DNA from 3 places in the Photorhabdus sp. RM323S genome. Region 1 is predicted to be linked to each of the others. Evidence: riboswitches for the same ligand, from Rfam matches in the RefSeq annotation. Region 1 holds a riboswitch; each other region holds the start of a gene.
What was found. A riboswitch is a leader RNA that binds a small molecule or an ion and turns the genes downstream of it on or off. The one in region 1 is predicted to bind thiamine pyrophosphate.
Positions count from the first base shown of each region.

Region 2: linked by a shared signal. The riboswitch ahead of thiC (phosphomethylpyrimidine synthase ThiC) and the one ahead of thiD (bifunctional hydroxymethylpyrimidine kinase/phosphomethylpyrimidine kinase) in region 1 are both predicted to bind thiamine pyrophosphate.
Region 3: linked by a shared signal. The riboswitch ahead of thiB (thiamine ABC transporter substrate binding subunit) and the one ahead of thiD (bifunctional hydroxymethylpyrimidine kinase/phosphomethylpyrimidine kinase) in region 1 are both predicted to bind thiamine pyrophosphate.

Region 1 covers NZ_JBHFKZ010000006.1:132,979-141,628, reverse strand. Annotated here, with positions in the region: gene ACGF7G_RS05035 (N-acetylmuramoyl-L-alanine amidase) at 1-143, shown strand, start outside; gene ACGF7G_RS05030 (DUF805 domain-containing protein) at 547-975, opposite strand; gene ACGF7G_RS05025 (DUF2165 family protein) at 1,191-1,691, shown strand; gene yidA (sugar-phosphatase) at 1,849-2,655, opposite strand; gene ACGF7G_RS05015 (helix-turn-helix domain-containing protein) at 2,747-3,130, opposite strand; gene ACGF7G_RS05010 (PhoP/PhoQ regulator MgrB) at 3,441-3,599, shown strand; gene ACGF7G_RS05005 (amino acid permease) at 3,770-5,149, shown strand; gene pagP (lipid IV(A) palmitoyltransferase PagP) at 5,219-5,842, opposite strand; gene cspE (transcription antiterminator/RNA stability regulator CspE) at 6,454-6,663, shown strand; TPP riboswitch at 6,779-6,871, shown strand; gene thiD (bifunctional hydroxymethylpyrimidine kinase/phosphomethylpyrimidine kinase) at 6,914-7,714, shown strand; gene fbaB (class I fructose-bisphosphate aldolase) at 7,839-8,650, opposite strand, start outside.
Region 2 covers NZ_JBHFKZ010000039.1:38,102-46,751, reverse strand. Annotated here, with positions in the region: gene purD (phosphoribosylamine--glycine ligase) at 1-448, shown strand, start outside; gene ACGF7G_RS15520 (DUF1481 domain-containing protein) at 467-1,108, opposite strand; gene hupA (nucleoid-associated protein HU-alpha) at 1,174-1,446, opposite strand; gene ACGF7G_RS15510 (YjaG family protein) at 1,633-2,223, opposite strand; gene nfi (deoxyribonuclease V) at 2,300-2,968, opposite strand; gene hemE (uroporphyrinogen decarboxylase) at 2,973-4,037, opposite strand; gene nudC (NAD(+) diphosphatase) at 4,146-4,913, opposite strand; gene ACGF7G_RS15490 (HAD family hydrolase) at 5,074-5,736, shown strand; TPP riboswitch at 5,792-5,917, shown strand; gene thiC (phosphomethylpyrimidine synthase ThiC) at 6,026-7,954, shown strand; gene thiE (thiamine phosphate synthase) at 7,947-8,585, shown strand; gene ACGF7G_RS15475 (HesA/MoeB/ThiF family protein) at 8,608-8,650, shown strand, end outside.
Region 3 covers NZ_JBHFKZ010000001.1:107,329-114,573, forward strand. Annotated here, with positions in the region: gene thiQ (thiamine ABC transporter ATP-binding protein ThiQ) at 1-703, opposite strand, end outside; gene thiP (thiamine/thiamine pyrophosphate ABC transporter permease ThiP) at 696-2,300, opposite strand; gene thiB (thiamine ABC transporter substrate binding subunit) at 2,276-3,289, opposite strand; TPP riboswitch at 3,362-3,466, opposite strand; gene rppH (RNA pyrophosphohydrolase) at 3,580-4,110, shown strand; gene ptsP (phosphoenolpyruvate--protein phosphotransferase) at 4,120-6,366, shown strand; gene lgt (prolipoprotein diacylglyceryl transferase) at 6,442-7,245, shown strand, end outside.

The sequences.
Region 1 (8,650 bases):
CACAAACGGGTGTACTTGATAAAGATACCCTTAAAACAATCAGTGCATTCCAGATGCATTTCAGACCAGATGACATCAGTGGTAATCCTGATGCGCAAACTGAGTCAATAGCTCTGGCTTTGGTTGAGAAATATAAAGGGTAGTTTGTCGCATTTAGTAAGATCGTGCCATAAAAGGAACTTTATTAGGGTGACTTTTATGGCATAGCTTCTCGATAATTAGCTCGATAAAACTTTCATAGTTCGCTTTTCTGGTTCCTTTTCACGTTGTTTTTAATCTGTAATCACAGATTATTTCGGCAATGATTAATCAAGAATTTCCACTGTCTTGATGCCAGATCTCTTTCATCATGATTTTTTGTAATTAAATTATTTTAACAAAGCAGTCTTCAAACGGGATTGTAGAAATCCGGTCATAGTTGAATAATAAAATGCTCAGTAATGATGCAATGTATATAAATAATCGTCGTTTTATTTTATAACGACGATTACGATCTTAAGTCATAGTCAGATGAAATAACGTTTTTTTTGAGATATAAAGTAGATATTATCTTTTATTATCGTTTTTTCTTGCCGGGAGAGTAAATGCAAGAATGATCCCTACCAGGCTGATAAATGGTGAATAGTTCATTATTTTGTCAGAAAGATAGTTTGGTAAGACACTGCATAGATAGATAAAAATAGATATTGACCAGCCATATAACCCCGCTTCATTAAATCTGAAAGCGGTTTTCATGATTAAATAATAAATAGTGGCGAAGGAGCACATTGCCCATATGCCAATAGAGATCATGTACAGCCATACGGATAATCCATATTGCATATAAGCGGCATAATTGTTTTCTGCCAGATAACCAGAGAGAAAAATCAGCATTCCCAGGATAACTGCCGCTGTAATAAAGTTAATAATATAATCTTTCCTACTCAGTTTTTGTCTGAAATAGTTTTTTATTGAGCTAACTAGAGAATCATCCATAAATAACAGTCAGGTAAATAAGCATAGAACAGATAATAACTGATCTAATGATGGTATGAACAGAAAAAGATAAGTCAGATATTAGATGAAAATATTTTAAAAGTCATTCTACACTTTAATATGTGGGAATAAGGTGATGATTGTTAAATTATATGATAGTTTGTGTTTTTTATGATTTCTCTGGTGTTTCAGTCATTCTTTGGAGAACCCGACAAATGATTATTCGTTTATCTAAGATTTTGATGGTCTGTGCAATCGGGCTGTTTGCTACATTGGTCGCTTTTGGCAATATCACAGACTATGGCACTAATTTCGTGTTTGTACAGCATGTATTAATGATGGATACCATTTTCCCTGATGCGACCATCACCTATCGTGCAATCCATTCACCGGTACTACATCACATTGGTTATACTGTCATTATTTCTTTAGAAATGTTAACCGCAGTGTTATGTTGGATTGGTGGTATTCGTTTACTGGCGAATTTAAAATCTAATGCTGCTGTCTTCAATAAAAAGAAAGCTATTGCGATAGCTGGCCTGACGCTGGGGTTCCTGACTTGGCAGGTGGCATTTATGTCAATTGGGGGTGAATGGTTTGGGATGTGGATGTCTAAACAATGGAACGGTGTGTCCAGCGCTTTCCGTTTCTTTGTCACTATCATTCTGGTATTGATTTATTTGATACAGCGTGACAGGGAACTAGATCAAGAATAAATATGAGGATAGATGTGAAAACAAGGATCGAACAACATAAAGCGACAATATTCGGATCAATTGTCTGTTGGTTAGCGACCACAACCAAATAATACCTGTGAAGTCAGTGATATCAGGAATAGGTATGAGATGGGGTTCCTTTAGATAATAAATTGCTTTACAAGAATTTATTTATAGCTATTGCGACTCCATCTTGTTCATTTGTAGTTGTAATAAACTGAGCGATATCTTTGACACCTTGTTCGGCATTACCCATTGCAACACCAACCGCGGCGAATTCGATCATAGCTAGGTCATTATTGTGGTCACCAATACACATAATTTTATCTCTGGTGATACCGAGATGATCAGCAATGGTTTTGACAGCAGTACCTTTATTCACTTCTTTGCTGAGAATTTCCAGAAAATAGGGGCTGCTTTGAATCAGTGTATAGTGTTTATGAGCTTCGGCAGGAATGAAGTTGATGGCATCACTGAGAATATTAGGGTGGTCGATCATCATCAATTTAGTAAAGTGCATCTCACTGTTCATTTCATTGACAGGACAATAAATTAGCGGTGTGTCAGTGAGAAAAGCTTCTCTGACGGTATATGGGCTGATATCACGATTAGCGGTGTATATTTTATTGAATTCTAAAGCGTGAAGATGAACGCCGATTTCGCGGGAGAGCGATTCAAAAAATAGATAGTCCTTAAAATCCAATAAATTTTCCAGCAAGTGTTCACCATTATACGCCTGATGGACAACACTACCATTATTGCTGATGCAGTAACTGTTGATTTCGTCCAGCTCTAATTCCTGTAAATATCGCTGGATACCGGTAAAAGGCCGGCCAGAAGCCAAAACAATATGAACGCCTTGCTTTTTGGCTTGATAAATAGCTTGTTTGACTGGAGGAGTGATCTGATGGCCCTCGTTCAGTAACGTGCCATCAAGATCAATGGCGATCAATTTTATTGACATATCTCTCTCCTGAAAGTCTGGCAGCTTGATTGTGGTATGGCTACGTTTGTTGGGTAATTACCCGTTTACAAGGCACTTTCTGGTTGCCGTGTCATGCACAATTGGTGGCGGAATGCAGAGGTAGTTTAACCTCCAGCGCAATATCTGGATTCTGCCGGAAATCATAGGGCGTTATGCCATACTCTTTGCGAAACATATAAGTGAAATGAGATTGTGAGCCAAAGCCAAAATCCAGTGCGATATCAAAAATAGGCAAAGTGCTGTTTCTTAAAAGATGAACAGCGCCGGCCAGACGTCGCTGGCGGATATATTTGCCAAGAGAAATTCCGGTAACTTCCTTGAATATTTTCTGCATGTGCCAAAGCGAATAGCCGGAGTAAGCAGCCAGTTCTTCCAGATGGATTACCCGGCCAAGGTGATTCTCAATCCATTTACTGAGAGCGTATACAAGTGCTAAGTGATTATCCTGTGGCATTAACAATTTTGTTCTGGTTGAAGGTGAAAGGGAGTATACACAACTTTTTCTATTTTTTCTAAAGATGACAAAGTGTTGACATAGCGATTCAAATTATAACTAAATGTGATAATTGATTTTTTTGTTCTGGTGAATAGAATCCACGCAATGGGTATTTGTTTAAATTCGTTTTGGTACATTGCTGTCATAAAACTGTGAGCCAGTACGGTTTTTTCACAACGGAAAGCATGAGATGAATATTTTTCCTGTTGCACTATTGTAGAATATCATTTTCCAACTTTATTCTTAATATATTGCGTACTGACCGAACTTGAAGGAAACAGAATTGGACATAAAAAAAACCATTGCAATCTTAGTATTACTTGGAATATGTCTGTTCTTGTATCTGTTAGCTTTGGATAGCTACTGTGATCAGGGTGAAAAGTTTGATTCAGGTACTTGTTTTGTGACCCGGTATCTGCCTTTCTGATTAGTTGCTGATACTCATCAGCCATTTTCCCATCATGTATCTGTGCTAACATATGCCTTCAATATCCACCCTTTAAAGCTAGTGTTTTGTTTGCTTTAAATAAAGCAGATAAATGGGAAGCGGTTGTTTTCCCACTAATAATAAAATAAAAGTTGCAGCAAGAGGAAAAGATGGCAGAACAATCGCAGGGATCAACACTTAAACGCGGTCTAAAAAACCGGCATATTCAGCTTATTGCTTTGGGGGGGGCAGTCGGGACAGGGTTATTTCTCGGTATTGCGCAAACCATAAAAATGGCAGGTCCCTCCGTAATTTTAGGCTACGCTATCGCAGGCTTTATCGCATTTCTGATTATGCGTCAGTTGGGGGAGATGGTGGTTGAAGAGCCTGTAGCGGGGTCGTTTAGTCATTTTGCTTATAAATATTGGGGGGATTTTCCCGGTTTTTTATCAGGCTGGAATTACTGGATGATGTTTACTCTGGTCGGAATGGCAGAGTTGACGGCGGTAGGGATGTATATTCATTACTGGTGGCCTGATATTCCTACTTGGGTTTCTGCTACGGTATTCTTTGTCCTAATCAATACGGTAAATTTAATTAATGTCCGGTCATATGGTGAGACAGAATTCTGGTTTGCTATCATTAAAGTGACAGCAATTATCTGCATGATTGTTTTTGGCGCTTACCTGTTGGCCAGCGGTAATGGCGGCCCACAGGCCAGTATTGCTAATCTTTGGCAATATGGCGGTTTTATGCCTAATGGGATCTCCAGCCTTATCATGGCAATGGCTGTGATTATGTTCTCTTTTGGTGGGTTGGAACTGGTTGGTATTACCGCTGCGGAAGCGGAAAATCCACGTATCAGTATTCCCAAGGCAACCAATCAGGTGGTATACAGAATATTGATTTTCTATATTGGTTCTCTGACCGTGTTGTTGTCGCTTTATCCATGGGGCAATGTTATTGAAGGTGAAAGCCCATTTGTCATGATTTTTCATAACCTGGATAGTTTCTGGGTGGCTAATGTTCTGAATGTTGTTGTTCTGACTGCCGCATTGTCCGTTTATAACAGCGGTGTATATTGTAACAGCCGGATGCTGTACGGTTTAGCAAAGCAAGGTAATGCACCTGGAATGCTGAAAAAAGTTAATGAGAGTGGTGTTCCTACCAAAGCAATCGTGATGTCTGCATTGGCTACGTCAATTGGTGTCTTGATTAACTATGTTATGCCGGGTAAAGCATTTGAATTATTGATGGCGCTGGTGGTGACAACACTGGTTATTAACTGGGTTATGATCTGTATGGCGCATTTAAAATTCCGGGCAAAGAAAGTTAAAGAGGGGGTAGAACCTTCATTTAAAGCATTCTGGTACCCGTTTAGTAACTATCTATGTCTGGTTTTCCTGGTCTTTATACTGGTCATTATTTTGATGATGGACAGTATTCGTATTTCAGTCATTCTGATGCCATTTTGGATTGGTATTTTATGGCTCGGGTTTCTCATATCCCATTCCCGTAATAATAAAATGGAAACCATGAACCAGGGATAACCTATACTTGGATTATCTCGATAAGGATACCAGGCTGATGTCACCTACAGCCTGGTATTTGTTATCTGGTTACCATTGCCAGCGTAACCAGGCGAAGAGAACGTTACCGTTATTATATGTACCGGGAATGTATGTCCCCTGAAACGATAACCGATCGTATTCTATGGAGAATAGCGGTAGTGGGAGTGGGATAGGGACATAGTAATAATCATGGCGGGCTGTGACACTTAAAGTGAAACCAATACCCATTCGGAAGCCATCTAAATCACCGGGTATCCACATTTTCTGAAACCCATAACCAATGATGGGTTCCAAACGGTTATGAGAATCCATAAAAGCCATAGCATAGAGAGAATGCCAGTCATTGTCTTCGTCGTAGCGGTATTTACCATAACCAAAACCCCAGGGCCGCTCATTATATTTGTCAATTTTTTCTTCATCGTAGGTAAATCTGTTATGCCAGGTAATTACCGGCAGATAAAGTTCATTGCTGGGGGTATCCCAAGTGAGAGCAACATTATTGCTAAATTTTCCCCATAAACTGTCTGAACTGTTGCTATAACTGGTCTGTGTATGGGATTCCGTGGTTGTTAATGATTGATTGGTAGTATTTGCCGTTGTTGCAAACACTGTCTCAGATGAGATGAAAAAAGTTACTGATAGGGCACAGGCTGCGGTTAAATCAAACTTCATTATTTATTGCTCCAATTCCCCGGCGACATAAATTGGGAAGATCCTTTGCATCACGAAAAATATGACAAACATCTAAATTCAAGGATTCTACTCTTGCTATTTTCAATAAAACTTAAACGAGAAATTAATATTAAGATGTTATATGTATTAAATGAGTATATTTAATACTGATATTTGGACTGACGAATATTGGGAAATGTGTTGACTCTTTCTTTCACTCAAAGAGTGGTGGTTCGCGCCTGTAGACATACCATAGATATAAAGATTCTAATAATAAGACAGGCAAAATAAATTAAAATTATTTATATGATTTGGGATTTTGTTGAGTGGATAAACTGCAAGCTAATTAGGATAACCTTGGATTTTCAAATTTTTGCGGTTATGTTAAACAATAATTGTTGTTAAGAATTTTAAATATGTGCGTTAGCTCCATAGCTGATAAAAAATGGCTTGCCATCATATTAAGAATATGTGATAAATCGTTCGAGTAAACGAGGTACGGTTCTGTTATATGGTTCTGTTAATAGCAGCTAATAGCAGCAACTCGCTCTGGTTTTTATGTTGCGCCGAACGGCGAATTAGAATTAAGTGATCCAAAGGAAATTCTTAAAATGGCAAAAATCACTGGTACTGTAAAGTGGTTCAACGAATCTAAAGGTTTTGGTTTTATTACTCCCGCTGATGGCAGCAAAGATGTGTTTGTACATTTTAGCGCTATTCAGAGTGAAGGTTTTAAAACTTTGGCAGAAGGTCAAAAAGTTGAGTTTGAAATTCAGGACGGTCAGAAAGGTCCTTCTGCGGCAAACGTCACAGCAGCATAACTTCTTTTTGTCAATCATTTTGAATTGACGAAGTAAATTTGTTGTCTTAATTGGTTTTTTATTGGCAACAATGACATACCGATATCACCCTGTTGGTTATCTAATAGGGTGTTTTTGTTTTGACTCGGGGTGCTCTTCACTGAGCTGAGATGAACCCGTAATACCTGATCTGGATAATGCCAGCGTAGGGAAGTCAAGGTGTCTTTTTCCTGATACCTGCTTTTACTTTTGCTGGTGGGAAGGAGTACCTATGGTAAGAATCAATTCACTGACAATTGCCGGGACTGATCCTAGCGGTGGTGCTGGTATTCAAGCTGATCTAAAAACTTTTTCTGCGCTTGGTGCTTATGGCACAACAGTTATGACTGCTCTCGTCGCACAAAATACACATGGCGTGCAATCTGTTTATGGCATAGATCCCGCTTTCGTTGCTGCCCAGCTTGAGTCTGTACTGTCAGATATCAGAATCGATAGCGCCAAGATAGGCATGTTATCTAATGCGGCCAATGTTGCCGTCGTTGCAGATGCAATAAGCCGTTATTCAGTACCTTATGTTGTATTAGATACGGTGATGATTGCAAAAAGTGGTGATCCGCTGCTGGCACCGGAAGCGGTTTTTGCGGTTGTTGAACGGCTATTACCGAAGGTTTCGTTGATGACGCCGAATTTACCGGAAGCGGCGACCATATTGAGATGCTCTGTAGCAGAAACCGAAGCAGACATGCAAAAACAAGGACGGAAATTATTATCACTGGGATGTGAAGCGGTTTTACTTAAAGGCGGACACCTTACCGGCTGTGAAAGCCCTGATTGGCTATTTACGGAGAATGGAGAATGGCGTTTCACGGCTCCCAGAATCAATACCCGTCATACTCATGGTACAGGCTGTACGCTTTCCGCTGCATTAGCGGCTTTGCGTCCACGTTATCGGGATTGGCAGACAACGCTGCCTGTTGCTAAATCATACCTCCAGGCGGCATTAGAACGGGCGGATTCTCTGGATGTCGGAACAGGAATTGGGCCTGTACATCATTTTCATCAGTGGTGGTAAGAGTGTTTTCTTGATTCGGTGATAATGCGTCATGAAGGGTAAGATGCCTATGCTATGAGAGCAATATGGCTCAAAATGCGTAATGTCTTCACGATCTATTCATTATCACCGATGACAAGCCTTATTAAGCGATAGTTACTTGCTGATCCAGATAGACATCTTGAACCGCGTTAATCAGTTCAACACCCTCTTTCATGGATTTTTTGAAAGCTTTACGACCGAGGATTAACCCCATACCGCCTGCGCGTTTATTAATGACAGCGGTACGAACTGAATCACTCAAATCATTATCACCGGATGCACCACCTGAATTAATCAAGCCGGCACGACCCATGTAGCAGTTAGCTATCTGATAACGGACCAGATCGATTGGGTGATCGGTGGTCAAATTGGTGTAAACACGCTTATCGGTATGACCAAAACCAATGGCAGTATAGCCGCCATTATTTTCAGCCATTTTTTGTTTAACAATATCGGCACCGATAGTGGCGGCTAAATGGTTAGCCTGACCGGTTAAATCCGCGCTGGCGTGATAATCCACGCCCTCTTTTTTGAAGGCGGGGTTACGCAGGTAGGCCCACAATACCGTGACCATGCCAAATTGATGCGCTCGTTCAAAAGCCGCTGAGACTTCCTCAATTTGACGACGTGATTCAGCAGAGCCAAAGTAAATGGTTGCGCCAACGGCTACAGCACCCATATCAAATGCCTGTTCAACTCTGGCATATAGAGTTTGATCATATTGAGCAGGGTAACTCAATGTTTCATTGTGGTTCAGCTTAACCAGAAACGGGATTTTATGAGCATAACGACGGGAAACGGCGGATAATACACCATAAGTGGAGGCGACGCAGTTACAGCCTGCTTCAATAGCCAGTTCAACAATATTTTTCGGATCAAAATAGAGAGGGTTCGCGGCAAAGGAAGCGGCAGCAG
Region 2 (8,650 bases), on a different contig from region 1:
TGGCAAACCGAAAGTGATTGAATTTAACTGTCGCTTTGGTGATCCGGAAACCCAACCCATCATGATGCGAATGCGTTCCGATTTAGTTGAACTTTGTCTGGCTGGTGCAAAAGGCGAGCTTGCGGGTAAAACTTCTGATTGGGACGAACGCCCTGCTCTGGGTGTAGTGCTGGCTGCCGGCGGATATCCTGCTGATTATCACAAAGGGGATATTATTCATGGCTTGCCCCAACAAGAAAATGAAAGCAGCAAGGTTTTTCATGCAGGTACAGCACTGAAAGACGGTGATGTTATTACCGCAGGCGGCCGTGTTCTGTGTGTTACCGCCTTGGGAGAAACCATTGCCGATACACAGAAAAAGGCTTACCAGCAAGCAGAAGAAATTGAATGGAGTGGCTGTTTTTACCGCAAGGATATTGGATATCGGGCAATTAACCGGCTGAAGTAATCACAAAACTGACGGAGGTCAGAGGCTGTCCTTCGTCGGTTCCCAACGGCAGAAGTCGTTATTGGCTACCAGCAGTAATTCGCGGCCAGCCGAAGCTTCCAACCAGGCAATTGTTAATTGACCGTAGCTTCTTTTTTCGCGTTGTTCAAGCCATGACCTCGCGTAAGGTTCAAACTCGACGGAAATCGTGTCACCCGCACAAGTAGTGACTTTGCCGTTATGCCAGTGCCCTTGCATCAAACGCACATTTCCCACTATCAGTGCATCACTTAATTCAAGAACCCGTTTAGCGTCAAACTGTATGCGAACAATATCATCACTGGAAAGTGGTTCACGCCGCGTTTTTGACTGCTTTTGCATAAAAATCACATCACCAGCTTTATCTAAACGAAGTTGTTCAGCCAATGGCTTTTCATCATTCAGAATTTCACGACGAATTTGGCGTAAATCGCCCTGTTTATATTCATAAAAAGTCACGACGGTATTGCCATTACGGTAAGGGCTGTAAACACTCATTAGAACCAGAGGCTGACTATTTTGATCGTTGAGGCGCCACAAGCGGACAACGCCATCATCTGCGATGAATCCACTTGCACTAAAAGAAGGTTCTTTTGGTTGATTGGTACAGGCGCTGAGCGCGAAGACGAATCCTAGTGTCATCAGCCCCTGACGAACCAACAAAAGGGGAGAGATACCCCTTCTATCTTTTCTTTTTTGCAATGAAATTATTTAACTGCGTCTTTCAGTGCCTTGCCAGCAGAGAAAGCAGGTACGTTCGCAGCAGCGATTGTAATTTCTTTACCAGTTTGAGGGTTACGGCCAGTACGCTCTGCGCGATGGTTAACTTTGAAAGTACCAAAGCCCACCAGCTGTACTGAATCACCTTCTTTCAGGGATTCAGTAATTGCATTCAAAGTTGATTCCAGAGCAGCTTTTGCCTGAGCTTTGGTCAGGTCTGCACTTTCTGCGATTGCATCAACTAATTCAGTCTTATTCATAGATTATCCTTACAGTGTGTTTATCGTTTGCAAAGCATCGAGTGCGACGGATATGCCGAATGACAGCACCCCTGCATACACGCACCGATAGCCACTTCTTTTCACCCCCCAAATGTAGAACAGAGTGGGGGCAAAAGTGAAGCCTTTGAACATGGCATTTAAAGCATTAAATCACGTTTTTTCACTTTACTGCGTTAAATTTATACCAATGTTGCTAATTCCTGATTCCCGGAGGTCAGATTTCAATCCTTTAATCAACTCAATATCCCGCTCTTCACAGCCGGCCAATAAGCGATAAATTTCCCATTGAATATCCCACTCTTGTTCAATGGCAGGTAATACTTTTAATTCTTCATCGGTCATTTCTTTCCCGGCATGGGTCATTTCAAGCATAGCAACGGTGCGAATTGAAATTTCACTCACAGCAATTGTATGCTCCAATGTCTCACCACCCAGACGGGCATGGAGTATTTCCCCTAATGCAATACACGCATCAATTGCCGGGTACACACCATAAATATCGTAATCATCTGCTGACGGAATGATTTGTTCCAACTTTTCCAGCTGATTATCAAAATTAACCTTGGCATCTTTTACAACTAATATTTCCCACACCAAATCCAGAATACGGCGGTAAAGCGCAGGTTCTGCGAACGCAATCTGACAACAGAACATCTGGTAGTTTGGATACATCCGTTCGCATAAACTCGCCATGAAGGTCAGATGCTGCCAGCTTTCAAGTTTTTCCAGCCGTAAATGTATCGGGTTTCGTAACATTAGTTCTTACTCATTATGCATAATTTGCTCCGCAGTTTACCTGAAATTCAAGAAGATCCACACGCTTACACCGAATTTAAGGATTTTTCTGCATCATTTGTTCAAAAAACGCTCTATTTGAAGCTATGCCATCCGCCCAACGGGTGGTTTCAGGTAGACGATAGCCTCGCACACAACGCTCTACCCATAGCAATGCACTATCAAGACTGATTCTATGTCCTGTAGAAATATACAATGGATTACAACGTTTTTTACTTCGCCATACCCAGCCGATCTGCTCCTCTTTATCAATCAAAGGCTGGCAACTGCCGGGTTGCTCATCCAATGGTTCACTTTCACCACATAAACGACGTTTTGCCACGCCAATCGTCGGTACATTCGCCAATAAGCCAAAATGGCTAGCAACCCCTAAACGACGAGGATGAGCAATACCATGGCCGTCCACCATGACCAGATCAGGTGTGTGTTTCAGCAATTGCCAAGCAGCCATCAATGCAGGGTATTCACGAAAAGAGAGTAAGCCGGGGATATAAGGAAGCGTAGTATCAATTCGAGCTATCTGATACTCCACCAGTTCAAAGGCAGGATAGGAAAGAACAGCGATAGCTGCACGGGTAACTGTTCCCTGCTGTTCAAAGCCCACATCAGCACCAGCAATCAATTTTGGTGAGGAAAAATCATCATAATGGATGACTTGCTGAGCCTTTTCTATTTGTTCCTGACGTAATGCTTTCGTGTTAATCATATTTCTACTGATGATATTTAGCTGAAAGTTTATGTACCGTTTCAACAAATACACCAGCATGTTCCGGCGGTACATCTTGATGGATACCATGACCAAGGTTAAAAACATGACCAGGACCCACACCAAAACCTTGCAAAATTGTCGAAACTTCCTGCTCAATCCGCACTGGAGAGGCATATAACACAGATGGATCCATGTTGCCCTGCAAAGCCACTTTATTCCCTACACGACGGCGTGCATCGGCAATATCTGTCGTCCAGTCCAAACCAAGGGCATCACAACCCGTTTCAGCCATTGCTTCCAGCCATTGCCCGCCACCTTTGGTAAACAATGTTACCGGCACACGGCGGCCTTCATTTTCACGGATCAGGCCATCAACAATTTTGTGCATATAACGCAGGGAAAACTCGCGATAATCCCGCCCCGTCAGCACGCCTCCCCAAGTATCGAAAATCATCACGGACTGAGCACCCGCTTTAATCTGGGCATTAAGATAAAGAGTAACGCTGTCTGCCAGTTTATCCAGCAATAAGTGCATGACGGCGGGTTCGGCATACATCATTTTTTTGATTTTAGTGAATGCCTTACTACTACCGCCTTCCACCATATAAGTCGCCAGTGTCCACGGACTACCGGAAAAGCCAATCAAAGGAACTTGCCCCACCAGTGCCTTACGGATTGTACGCACTGCATCCATCACATAACCCAGTTCCATTTCAGGATCAGGAACCGGCAGTTTTTCCACATCAGCACGACTCAAAATAGGGGATTTAAAACGCGGGCCTTCGCCTGCCTCAAAATAGAGTCCCAACCCCATTGCATCAGGAATAGTGAGAATATCAGAGAAGAGAATCGCCGCATCCAACGGATAACGCCGTAAAGGCTGTAAAGTGACTTCGCAGGCAAGTTCAGTGTTCTTACACAGAGAGATAAAATCACCTGCTTCGGTACGGCTAGCCTTATATTCCGGCAAATAACGACCAGCCTGACGCATCATCCATACAGGTGTAACATCAACAGGTTGGCGCAGTAAAGCTCGTAAATAGCGGTCGTTTTTCAACTCATTCATAACAGGCTCCATTTATTTATTGGCCGCAATATTATCTGGCTGCAATAATTTGCGTCCATTGTAACACGACAGACAAATCTCTCCCGTTGAATCGCGCCAAACAATACATTACACATTTCGGCATAGAGCAACCGTATCTTCAATCAACCGGCGGGCAATCGTATTAGCTGGCGGGATCAATGGCAGTTGATCATAGCGATACCAGTCTGCGCTAATCAGCTCTTGCGGATCATGACGGATCTCACCGCTGTCATAATCAGCCAGAAATGCCATCATCAATGAATGAGGAAAAGGCCACGGCTGAGAAGCCACATAACGTAAATTGCGGACTTTAATATTACTCTCCTCCATGACTTCGCGGGATACCGCTTCTTCGAGTGTTTCACCTACTTCGACAAATCCCGCCAGTACTGTGTACATCCCCCCACGATGGTGCTGATGCTGCGCCAGTAGAATCCTATCATTCCGACGAATACCCACAATAATACAAGGTGCAATCTGCGGATAATAACGTTCTCCACAGTGATGACACAAACAGACCCACTCACTGGAACCATGGCGCATTTCACTACCGCAATAACCACAATACCGATGAGAACGATAAAACTCAGCCAACTGCACCCCACGGCCAGCTAACTGAAACAACCCGCTATCACTTGAAATAATTTGCCGCAGCGAAACCATATCTGAAACCATTTTCTGACAAATAAGCCAAACTTTTTCGCCCTGCCATTCACCAATAGGCCACGCTATTTTTCCTTGCAATGACCATTGAACAGCAATTCCAAAAGGTAATTCCCCTTCAGGAAGCCAAATATGATTTTCATCGCTGATAATCCACCAGCCACATTCTGTACCTGTAATTTGTTGTTGCATCATCACTATGACATCTTAAATTATTTTAATATGTGTATAAATCATACGCTTTTTCATCAGAAAAAGAGTGTCTTATTGTTATATGTTGTATTGCCTGATCTGGCAGTGACAGGCATGATCCTCAGCTATCAATGTGCTTTGACCTGAGGAACACAACATCATGCCACAACTGCTTGCAGTGTTTGATCTAGATGACACCTTAATCTCCGGTGATTCCAGCGCTATATGGACAGAATTCTTATGGGAAAAAGGCATAATTACCGATCCCTGTTTTATCGAAGCAGATGCAAAAATGATGGCTGATTACAATGCAGGTATGTTGAATATGAATGACTATCTGGCATTTAGCCTGCAAACATTGCATCGGGTTCCGCAAGAACGAGTTGATACCTGGCTAACCGAATTTGTCGCAGAAAGAATCAGACCTCGGTTTTATCCACAAGCTAAAGCGCTGCTTGAAGAATATCAACAACAGCAGGTTCCGGTCATTATTATCTCAGCCACGGTCTCTTTTATTGTGAAAAAGATTGCTGCCGAATTTGGTATTCACACCGCGTTGGGCATTGATATGGTAATAGAAAACGGCTGTTATACCGGCAAAATAGACGGCATTGCCACTTTTCGTGAAGGTAAAGTAAAACGATTGAAACAATGGCTGGAGCAACAAAATAGTCATCCTGAAACTATCCGTTTTTACAGTGATTCGATTAATGATCTGCCAATGTGTCAGTTTGCCAATGAGGTGATTACCGTCAATGCTGATGCTCGTTTGCAAGCTGAGGCACAACAACATGGCTGGGAACAATTAACTTGGTCATTGTAAATACTTTCATTCAGTAAGGGTTGTAGTTTTCATAATCCCTTCTATACTACTGATGACTTTCTTGTCGGAGTGCCTAGCGTAGACTGTTTTATCACAGCATACACAGGCTGAGACCGTTAATTCGGGATCCGCGGAACCTGATCGGGTTAAGACCCGCGAAGGGAACAAGAGTAATCAACCGCTGTCGGCTCACCCAGTTTTCTTACCAAGAGTCTATCCAGCTATCAATTATTACTCCCTGCGAGCTCCAGACAAGCAACTTTCCCAATAACACGGTTAGGAATTTGCTATGTCTAATAATATTGTTATCCCTGCAACTGATATTTCACCAAAACCCGGCCCGTCACGTCCACGTAAAGTTCAACGTGATGCCGCTCAAGAATTTATTAATTCTATTCAGGGAGTCGCGTTCCCTAACTCACGACGAATTTATCTCCAAGGTCCACGTGACGATATCCAAGTCCCAATGCGGGAAATTCAGTTATCACCGACTCTGATCGGCGGAACCAAAGAAGAACCTCAATATGAGGAAAACGAAGCTATCCCTGTTTATGATACTTCCGGCGCTTATGGCGATCCTGATTCCATGCTGGATGTGCATGTTGGGTTAACTAAACTGCGCCAGCAATGGATTGACGAACGTCAAGATACTGAACCTGTTACCACCCTCAGTTCTGATTTTACTCAGCAACGTCTGGCGGATGCTGGCCTCGCTCATTTACGTTTCAATAACCGCCCTCATCCACTAAAAGCCGGTAAAGGCAAACGCGTGACTCAATTGCACTATGCCCGTAAAGGCATCATCACACCGGAAATGGAATTTATTGCACTACGGGAAAATATGGGGCGTGAACGTATCCGCGGTGATGTGCTACGCCAACAACATGCCGGACAAGGCTTCGGCGCTCAGTTGCCAGAAAATATCACACCAGAATTTGTCCGTCAGGAAGTCGCGGCAGGTCGGGCAATTATTCCTGCCAATATCAATCATCCTGAATCAGAACCCATGATTATTGGTCGTAATTTTCTGGTGAAGGTTAACGCCAATATCGGTAATTCTTCAGTGACCTCTTCTATTGAAGAGGAAGTGGAAAAGCTGATCTGGTCTACCCGTTGGGGTGCGGATACGGTAATGGATCTCTCCACTGGCCGTTATATCCACGAAACCCGCGAATGGATCTTACGTAACAGCCCGGTTCCTATCGGTACAGTCCCCATTTATCAAGCTCTGGAAAAAGTTAATGGTATAGCGGAAAACCTCACCTGGAAAATGTTCCGTGATACCTTGCTAGAACAAGCTGAACAAGGAGTGGATTACTTCACTATTCACGCAGGCGTTCTGCTGCGCTATGTACCGATGACAGCCAAACGCCTGACCGGGATCGTCTCCCGCGGTGGTTCAATTATGGCGAAATGGTGTCTATCTCATCATCAGGAAAACTTCCTCTACCAACATTTCCGCGAGATTTGTGAAATCTGTGCTGCTTATGATGTTTCTCTATCCTTAGGAGATGGCTTGCGCCCCGGCTCTATTCAAGATGCCAATGATGAAGCCCAGTTTGCCGAGTTACATACATTAGGCGAACTGACCAAAATTGCCTGGGAATATGATGTTCAGGTGATGATCGAAGGCCCCGGACATGTACCAATGCAGATGATTCGTCGCAATATGACCGAAGAATTGGAGCACTGTCATGAAGCCCCTTTCTACACCCTTGGACCACTGACGACAGATATTGCGCCAGGTTATGACCATTTTACTTCGGGTATTGGTGCAGCAATGATTGGTTGGTTTGGTTGCGCTATGCTTTGTTACGTAACACCGAAAGAACATCTTGGTCTGCCAAACAAAGACGATGTTAAGCAAGGGCTGATTACTTACAAAATTGCGGCTCATGCCGCCGATCTGGCCAAAGGCCATCCAGGTGCACAAATCCGTGATAACGCTATGTCAAAAGCACGCTTTGAATTCCGTTGGGAAGATCAATTTAATCTGGCGCTCGATCCCGATACCGCACGTGCCTATCACGATGAAACGCTGCCACAAGCCTCCGGCAAAATTGCTCATTTCTGTTCTATGTGCGGGCCTAAATTCTGCTCGATGAAGATCTCTCAGGAAGTACGCGATTATGCCGCCGGTATGGAACAGATGTCAGAAGAATTCCGCGCCCGCGGCAGCGAGCTGTATCACAGTGCGGAGGGTGTATCTCATGAGTAATCTGCCTAATGCCCCATTTGCCCCGACTGAACACAGATTGGGGCTGTATCCGGTCGTGGATTCGCTGGAATGGATTTCCCGCCTGTTAAAGGCAGGAATTACCACCATCCAATTACGAATCAAAGACCTGCCAGAAGATCAAGTCGAGGGAGAGATTAAGCAGGCCATTACTCTGGGCCACCAATATAACGCTCGTTTATTTATTAACGATTACTGGCGACTGGCGATCAAACATGGCGCTTACGGTGTTCATCTGGGGCAGGAAGATTTAGATAACGCCGATCTGAATGCAATCCAGGAAGCCGGATTGCGGTTAGGCGTTTCCACTCACAATGAACAAGAATTGGCACGGGCAAAATCTTTACGTCCATCTTATATCGCCCTCGGCCATATTTTCCCGACGACGACCAAAACAATGCCCTCTTCTCCACAAGGGCTGGAAACACTAAAACAACAGGTAGAAAACACTCCGGATTATCCTACTGTCGCTATCGGAGGCATCTCTCTTGAACGTGTGCCGGATGTCGTTGCAACGGGAGTTGGTGGTGTAGCGCTGGTCAGCGCAATTACCAAAGCAAAAGATTGGCGTCAGGCAACGTCACAATTGCTTCATCTGATTGAAGGCATTTAGTTGAAGATATTGAGAGGTTCTTATGCTGAATGATCAAGAATTTATGCGTTACAGCCGACAACTGT
Region 3 (7,245 bases), on a different contig from region 1:
TAGAATCGACCTTCCTACCCAAAATAGCCGCTTCAGAAACAGTACCGGCAACCAATGCATTGGTTGAACCGTCATAATGAATATTGCCATCAACAATTAATAAAGCGCGGTCAGCTATACGGGCGGCATCATCCAGATTATGCGAAACCATCAGCAAAGTAAGCTGGCGTTCATTGCAAACTTGCTCCAGCAATACCAGCATTTCATTACGCAAGGCTGGATCAAGAGCGGAAAAGGGCTCATCAAGTAACAAAATTGGCTGCTGGCGTACTAAACAACGCGCTAATGCTGCCCGTTGTCGTTGTCCACCAGAAAGTTGAGCAGGCAAACGAGTAAGACAATCTTCCAACGAAACCTGGGAGACTATTTGCTGTAACGTCTGTTGCTGTTTGCTATTAAGGCGTAATCCGGGATGTAATCCCAACCCAATATTCTGTTCAATCGTCAGATGAGAGAAGAGGTTATTTTCTTGAAATAACATGGATACCGGGCGCTGAGAAGGTGGCGTATTGGTGTGATTTTCTCCATTCAGCCATACGGAACCTTTTTCTGCTGTTTGAAAACCGGCGATCAGGTTCAGTAATGTACTTTTACCTGCCCCACTGGGCCCAAGAATGGCGATACGCTCCCCAGCCTGAATCTGCAAGTCAAAGAGCATCATCAGATGTTCATAGGTGTAAGCCAAATTCTTAAGTTTAAGCATTACGTCGCCCCGGTAAGCGTTCAAGTAAACTAAACAGCATAAAACATAATAATAACAGCAATAAGGCGGTGACTGCGCCATCTTGACTACGGTAAGCCCCTATTTGCTGGTACAGATAGAAAGGAAGTGTACGGAAATCTTCATTACCAAACAGCGCGACAACACCAAAATCCCCAATCGAAAGGACACAAGCAAAAGCCAGAGCTTGCGCCAGCGGGATTTTCAATGCTTTTAGCTCAATCCAACGCAGTCGGTTAATACCTTGAATGTTCAGGGATCGACACAGCGGATTATAGCGGGCTGCCAGATCTTTCATGGGATTATCCAGAACTTTCAATGCATAAGGAATCGCCATCAGTGCGTTGGTTAAAATCACCAGACCATAGGGTGAGCGGGGTAAGCCGATGGTGTCGTTAAGGAGTAGAAAAAAACCGGTTGCCAGCACGATGCCGGGCATAGCCAGGATCAACAAACCACTTATTTCCATCGCTTGTCCCCAGCGGGGTGAATAACGCAGGCACAGCTCGCGGCTGCTCCACAGCAACATCATCGTAAATAAAACACACAGTAATCCGGCGCCTAACGCAATCACAATGGATGTGATAAATGCCTGCCACAATACAGGCTGGCGTAATACGTTGAATAACCCGCTGTTCAGACCATCCACGACAACAGCCAACAATGGGGGAACCAGCAGTAACAATGCCGCGGTAATTGACATGCTGTCACAGATTTTTCTCAGCAAAGTATCCTGTGGATTACGCCACTGCTGTTGATTGCTATAGCCGATGGACAGAGCACTGTTAAGTTTCTGACTAAGAAGAACAAAACCAAGACAGCAAGTCAGCTGAATCAAAGCCAGTAACGCGGCACGGCCGAGATCGTAGTCATAGCTTAACGCCTGATAGATTGCCAACTCGACAGTTGTTGCCGCAGGCCCGCCACCTAAAGCCAGCACTGTGGCAAAACTGGCGAAGCAGAGCATAAAAATCAGCGCGCCGGTTGGCAGGATTTGGCGGCGCAGGTAAGGCCATTCAACGAAACGAAAATGTTGCCATTCACTCATGCCTAACTGTGCGGCTAACTGCCGTTGTTCCACCGCAATGTTTTCCAGTGATTGCAGTAACAGCCGTGTTGCCAGTGGCATATTAAAGAAGATATGCGCCAGCAAAATTCCCTTTAAACCGTAAGGTGTAAAATGGTAATTGATACCAGCCCATTCACAGAACTGCGCCAGCCAACCGACTCTGCCATAGACAGTCAGAATGCCAAACAGAGCGACCAGTACAGGCAAAACCAGCGTCATAGCACACAGGCGCAAAAACAAAGTTCGGCCTGGAAAATGACGGCGATAGAGTGCCCGGGAAAGAAAAATAGCGGGCATAACAGAAAACAGAGCCGATAAAAAAGCTTGCCAGAATGTAAAACACACCACATGCCACAAATAGCGATCTTCTGTCAGCAAGTACCAGTCGCCTTCAGGCGCGTTACACCAAAGTGTACCGAATGCCAGTAAAGCGACCAATAGCAAAAAACCGGAGGCAATCGCCCCCGGCAACAGCCATCCGGCTATTAGCGGCTGACAGCGCTTTGCCATGCACGAATCCATTGGTTACGGTGTTTTGCGACGTCTTCCGCACGGTACTGTAATGATCTTTCTGGTATTGAAAGCTGTGAATAAACTTCTGGTAGTTGAATATCAATGACCGGATACATCCAGTTAGTGGTTGGAATTTCCTGTTGGAAAGCTGGAGTTAATATAAACCGCATAAATTTCTGGGCAAGTTCCGGTTGCTTGCTGGAGGCCAGTTGGGCGGCAACTTCGACTTGCAAGTAATGACCTTCACTAAACGTTGCCGCAGCATAATAGTCTTTCTTCTCAGACAAAATGTGATAGCCCGGTGAAGAGGTATAGCTCAGGACCAAATCGCCTTCGCCTTTCAGGAACAGACCATAAGCTTCACTCCAGCCTTTGGTGACTGTCAGTGTTTTCTTTGCCAGTTTTTGCCAGGCTTGTGGGGCATCATCACCATAAATTTTCTGCATCCACAACAGCAAACCTTGCCCTGGTGTGCTGGTACGGGGATCTTGATAGATCACTTTCCAGTTATTGTGACTGTTGATCAGTTCATCCATGCTCTTTGGCGGATTTGGCAACGTATTTTTGTTGTAAATGAAAGCAAAGTAACCATAGTCATAAGGAATAAATACGTTGTTATTCCATGGCACAGGCAGTTTCAGTTTGCGGGTATCTACTTGGCTTTCAGTGAACAGACCGGTTTGTTGGGCCGCTTGAATCAAGTTGTTATCCAGACCAAGGATAATATCGGCAGCCGTTCGCTTTCCCTCCATTCTGAGGCGATTGAGCAGGGACACACCATCTTCCAGAGCAACAAATTTCAGTTCACAGTCACATTCAGCTTCAAACGCTTTTTTAATCGCAGGCCCTGGTCCCCATTCGGTGGCAAAAGAATCATAGGTGTAGACAGTTAATACCGGCTTTGCCTGTGCAACCTGACTCAATAACAAAGCAGAGGCTGACAGTACCGTCAGTACGATTAATTTCGAAAATAACGTCTTAAACACTTTGCTCTCCTTAATTTAAGAGGATTGGCAAAGGATCTGAGGGCGCGCTAAACGAAAAGATAATTTCAGTGAAACAATTAGCAGCTCAAATCCCTACGCCAGTATTAGCCAGATCAGGTTCGGCGGGTTTACTCTCAGCAAGACTGTTTTAAACAGCCAGCACCCCGTTGAGATGGCGCTATTGTAGAGATTTAGCTAGCGACTGCAAAGTCCAATGATAGAGGTTTACCACTTGAGGGTAGTGTGAAACAATTAGTCATCTTTCAAATTTAGTTTATTGAGGTAGTCTGGTGATCGATGATGATGGCTACCGCCCGAATGTAGGAATTGTAATTTGTAATCGACAAGGCCAGGTTTTGTGGGCCCGGCGTTATGGGCAACATTCCTGGCAATTCCCTCAGGGGGGGATTAATCCGGGGGAATCACCAGAGCAGGCTATGTATCGGGAACTGTATGAAGAAGTGGGTTTGGGCCGGAAGGATGTACGCGTTCTGGCCTCTACCCGTAATTGGTTACGTTACAAATTACCCAAGCGTTTGGTGCGTTGGGATACAAGACCTGTCTGTATTGGTCAAAAACAGCGGTGGTTTTTATTACAACTACTTTGTAATGAAGAAGATATTAATGTGCAGCACAGTAATACCCCGGAGTTTGATGGCTGGCGCTGGGTCAGCTATTGGTATCCTGTCCGGCAGGTTGTCTCTTTTAAACGTGATGTTTACCGGCGTGTGATGAAAGAATTTGCTTCGGTTGTGATGCCAATGCAAGAAAGCATATTGTTGTCGCGTTCTTCATATTCTTATCGTCGCAAAAGAAGTTAGGTTAACACCATGCTTATGCGCTTACGGGAAATTGTTGAAAAAGTTGCTATGGCAACCAATCTGGCCGAAGCGCTTGAGCTATTGGTGAATGAGACTTGCCTGGCGATGAGCACAGATGTGTGCTCTATCTATCTTGCTGATCATCAACGGCAATGTTATTACCTGATGGCAACCCGAGGATTGAGGAAACCCCGGGGAAGAATTGTCAGCCTGGCATTTGGTGAGGGAGTGGTTGGGCAAGTTGGTCAATTATCTGAACTGATTAATTTGGCGGATGTACGCAGCCATCCCAGTTTCAAATACCTGCCTCAGGTTAAGGAAGATAACTTCCGTGCTTTTTTAGGGGTTCCGGTTATTTATCGTCGTCAGTTGCAAGGGGTTCTGGTCGTTCAGCAGCAGGAACAACGCTTGTTTAATGAAACCGAAGAATCCTTTATGGTGACGCTTGCGACGCAGCTGGCCGTGATCCTTGCTCAGGCTCAGACCAAGGGCGTGTTTGGTCACTACCGGCAGACTCGAATTAAAGCGTTGGCAATTTCTAATGGCATCGTCATGGCCCAAGGGTGGCAGGATTGTTCCCAGCCCTCACTTGAACAAATTTTTGAAGCATCAACCCTTGATCATGCAGCGGAACGTTCTCGTCTGATTCAGGCACTTGAAGATACGATGGCGGAATGCCGGCGGCTCAGTAGGCGTTTTACTACCGGTTCTCAAAAAGAGAGCGCTGCGATTTTTGATCTCTATTCCTACCTTTTGAATGATCCTCAATTGAAACAAGATCTGTTTTCTTGTATTGAACAAGGGTCTGTCGCGCAATGGGCGGTTAAACAAGTTATTGAGAAATACGCAGAGCAATTCACCCGCTTACAAGACGCCTATATGCGGGAAAGGGCATCGGATCTGCGGGCACTTGGGCAACGATTACTGTTCCATCTGGATGATTCACCGACTGTCAGCCATCAGTGGCCTAAATGGTTTATTCTGGTTGCTGATGAACTGAGTGCTAACCTATTGGCAGAAATGCCGCAGGAAAGATTAGCCGGGGTTATTGTTCGTGATGGCGCGACGCATTCACACTCTGCCATATTGGTTCGTGCGATGGGGATCCCGGCCATTATGGGGGCTGATATCCAGCCGGAACTCCTGCACAATCGTATGCTGATCCTTGATGGTTTCCGTGGCGAAGTTTTTATTGAACCTGAACCGCTGATTTCTCAGGAATATAAACAGATCATCGAAGAAGAAAAAGCACTTAGCAAACTGGCTGAAGGGGATGTTGATCGGGAAGCGCGTCTCAAAAGTGGTGAGCGTATTCTTGTTCAGCTTAATGCGGGGTTGAGTCTGAAATATGAGTTACAGATAGGCAATAATATTGATGGTGTTGGTCTCTATCGAACCGAAATACCCTTTATGTTGCACAGTGGTTTCCCCTCCGAAGAGGAACAAAAAGCCCGTTATCAGGAGATGCTGCAATTATTTCCCGATAAACCGGTGGTATTGCGTACACTTGATATCGGTGCGGATAAACAACTGCCATATATGCCCATCAGCGAAGAAAACCCTTGTTTGGGGTGGCGCGGTATACGGGTGACACTGGATCAACCGGAAATTTTTCTTATTCAGCTTAGGGCTATGCTCCGAGCTAACGTTAATCGCGGTAATTTGAAAATACTTCTGCCCATGATCACGAGTATGGAAGAAATTGATGAATCCAAGCGGTTAATTGACAGAGCGAAAGAGGAAGTTGAGCAAATTCTGGCACGTCAGATACCTACGCCGCAACTTGGCGTGATGATAGAAGTTCCTTCGGCTATTTTTCTCTTGCCGCAACTAAAAAGCAGAGTCGATTTTGTTTCTATTGGCACCAATGACTTGACCCAGTATCTGTTGGCCGTAGATCGAAATAACACCCATGTCGCTTCCCTTTATGACTGTTTGCACCCGGCTGTAATTCGGGCATTAAAACTGGTATTTGAAAATAGCCGGCAAGCAGGTCTTGCTATCAATATTTGTGGTGAAATGGCAGGTTCTCCTATGGGTGCTCTGCTATTAATTGGCCTTGGCTATCGTAGCCTGAGTATGAGTGGTTGTAGTGTGCCAAGGATTAAATATTTATTACGTCATTTGGAGAGGGTTCAGGTTGAGAAATTGATGACTGAAATACTACAGGCTGAAACCAGTGTAAGAGTAAAGGAGCTGTCAGCAGCGTTTATGGAGCAGCATGGGATTGGTGGTTTGGTCAGAGGCGGAATTTAATCCGTTTAACGGCTTATACTATGATTCGCAATCATTTGCTTTAGGGTATTCATTTTAAATATTAAGTGGGGAACGATGAGTAACAACTACCTGGCATTTCCTAATATTGACCCGGTTATTTTTTCAGTAGGTCCCGTATCCCTTCATTGGTATGGTTTTATGTACTTGGTAGGGTTTGTATTCGCCATGTGGCTGGCGACACGCAGGGCCGCGAAACCCAATAGTGGTTGGGCAAAAAACGAAGTAGAGAACTTGCTCTATGCAGGTTTTGTTGGCGTCTTTGTTGGTGGCCGTCTTGGCTACGTACTGTTTTATAATCTCCCTGCCTTTCTCGATAACCCGCTTTATTTGTTTAAAGTTTGGGATGGAGGAATGTCTTTCCACGGTGGCTTGATGGGGGTTATCTGCGCAATGTGGTTATTTGGCCGCAGAACTAAACGCCACTTCTTACAAGTTGCTGATTTTATTGCACCGTTAGTCCCTTTTGGCCTAGGTATGGGGCGAATTGGCAATTTTATTAATGGTGAGTTATGGGGGCGTGTCACATTGGATACACCGTGGGCTATGCTGTTTCCAAGCTCCCGTGGTGAAGATATGGCACTGGCAGCAACTGACCCTTCACTGTTATCCATACTTGAACAATATGGCGTTCTTCCCCGTCACCCTTCACAACTCTACGAAATGGCGTTAGAGGGGATCGTCCTGTTTATTATTTTAAATTTATATATCCGTAAACCTCGTCCAATGGGTAGTGTTTCCGGCCTATTCTTAATTGGCTACGGTGTTTTCAGGATAATAGTGGAATTCTTCCGTCAACCGGATGCACAACTGGGTTTATTCGATGGGATCAGCATGGGACAAATTCTTTCTGTTCCAATG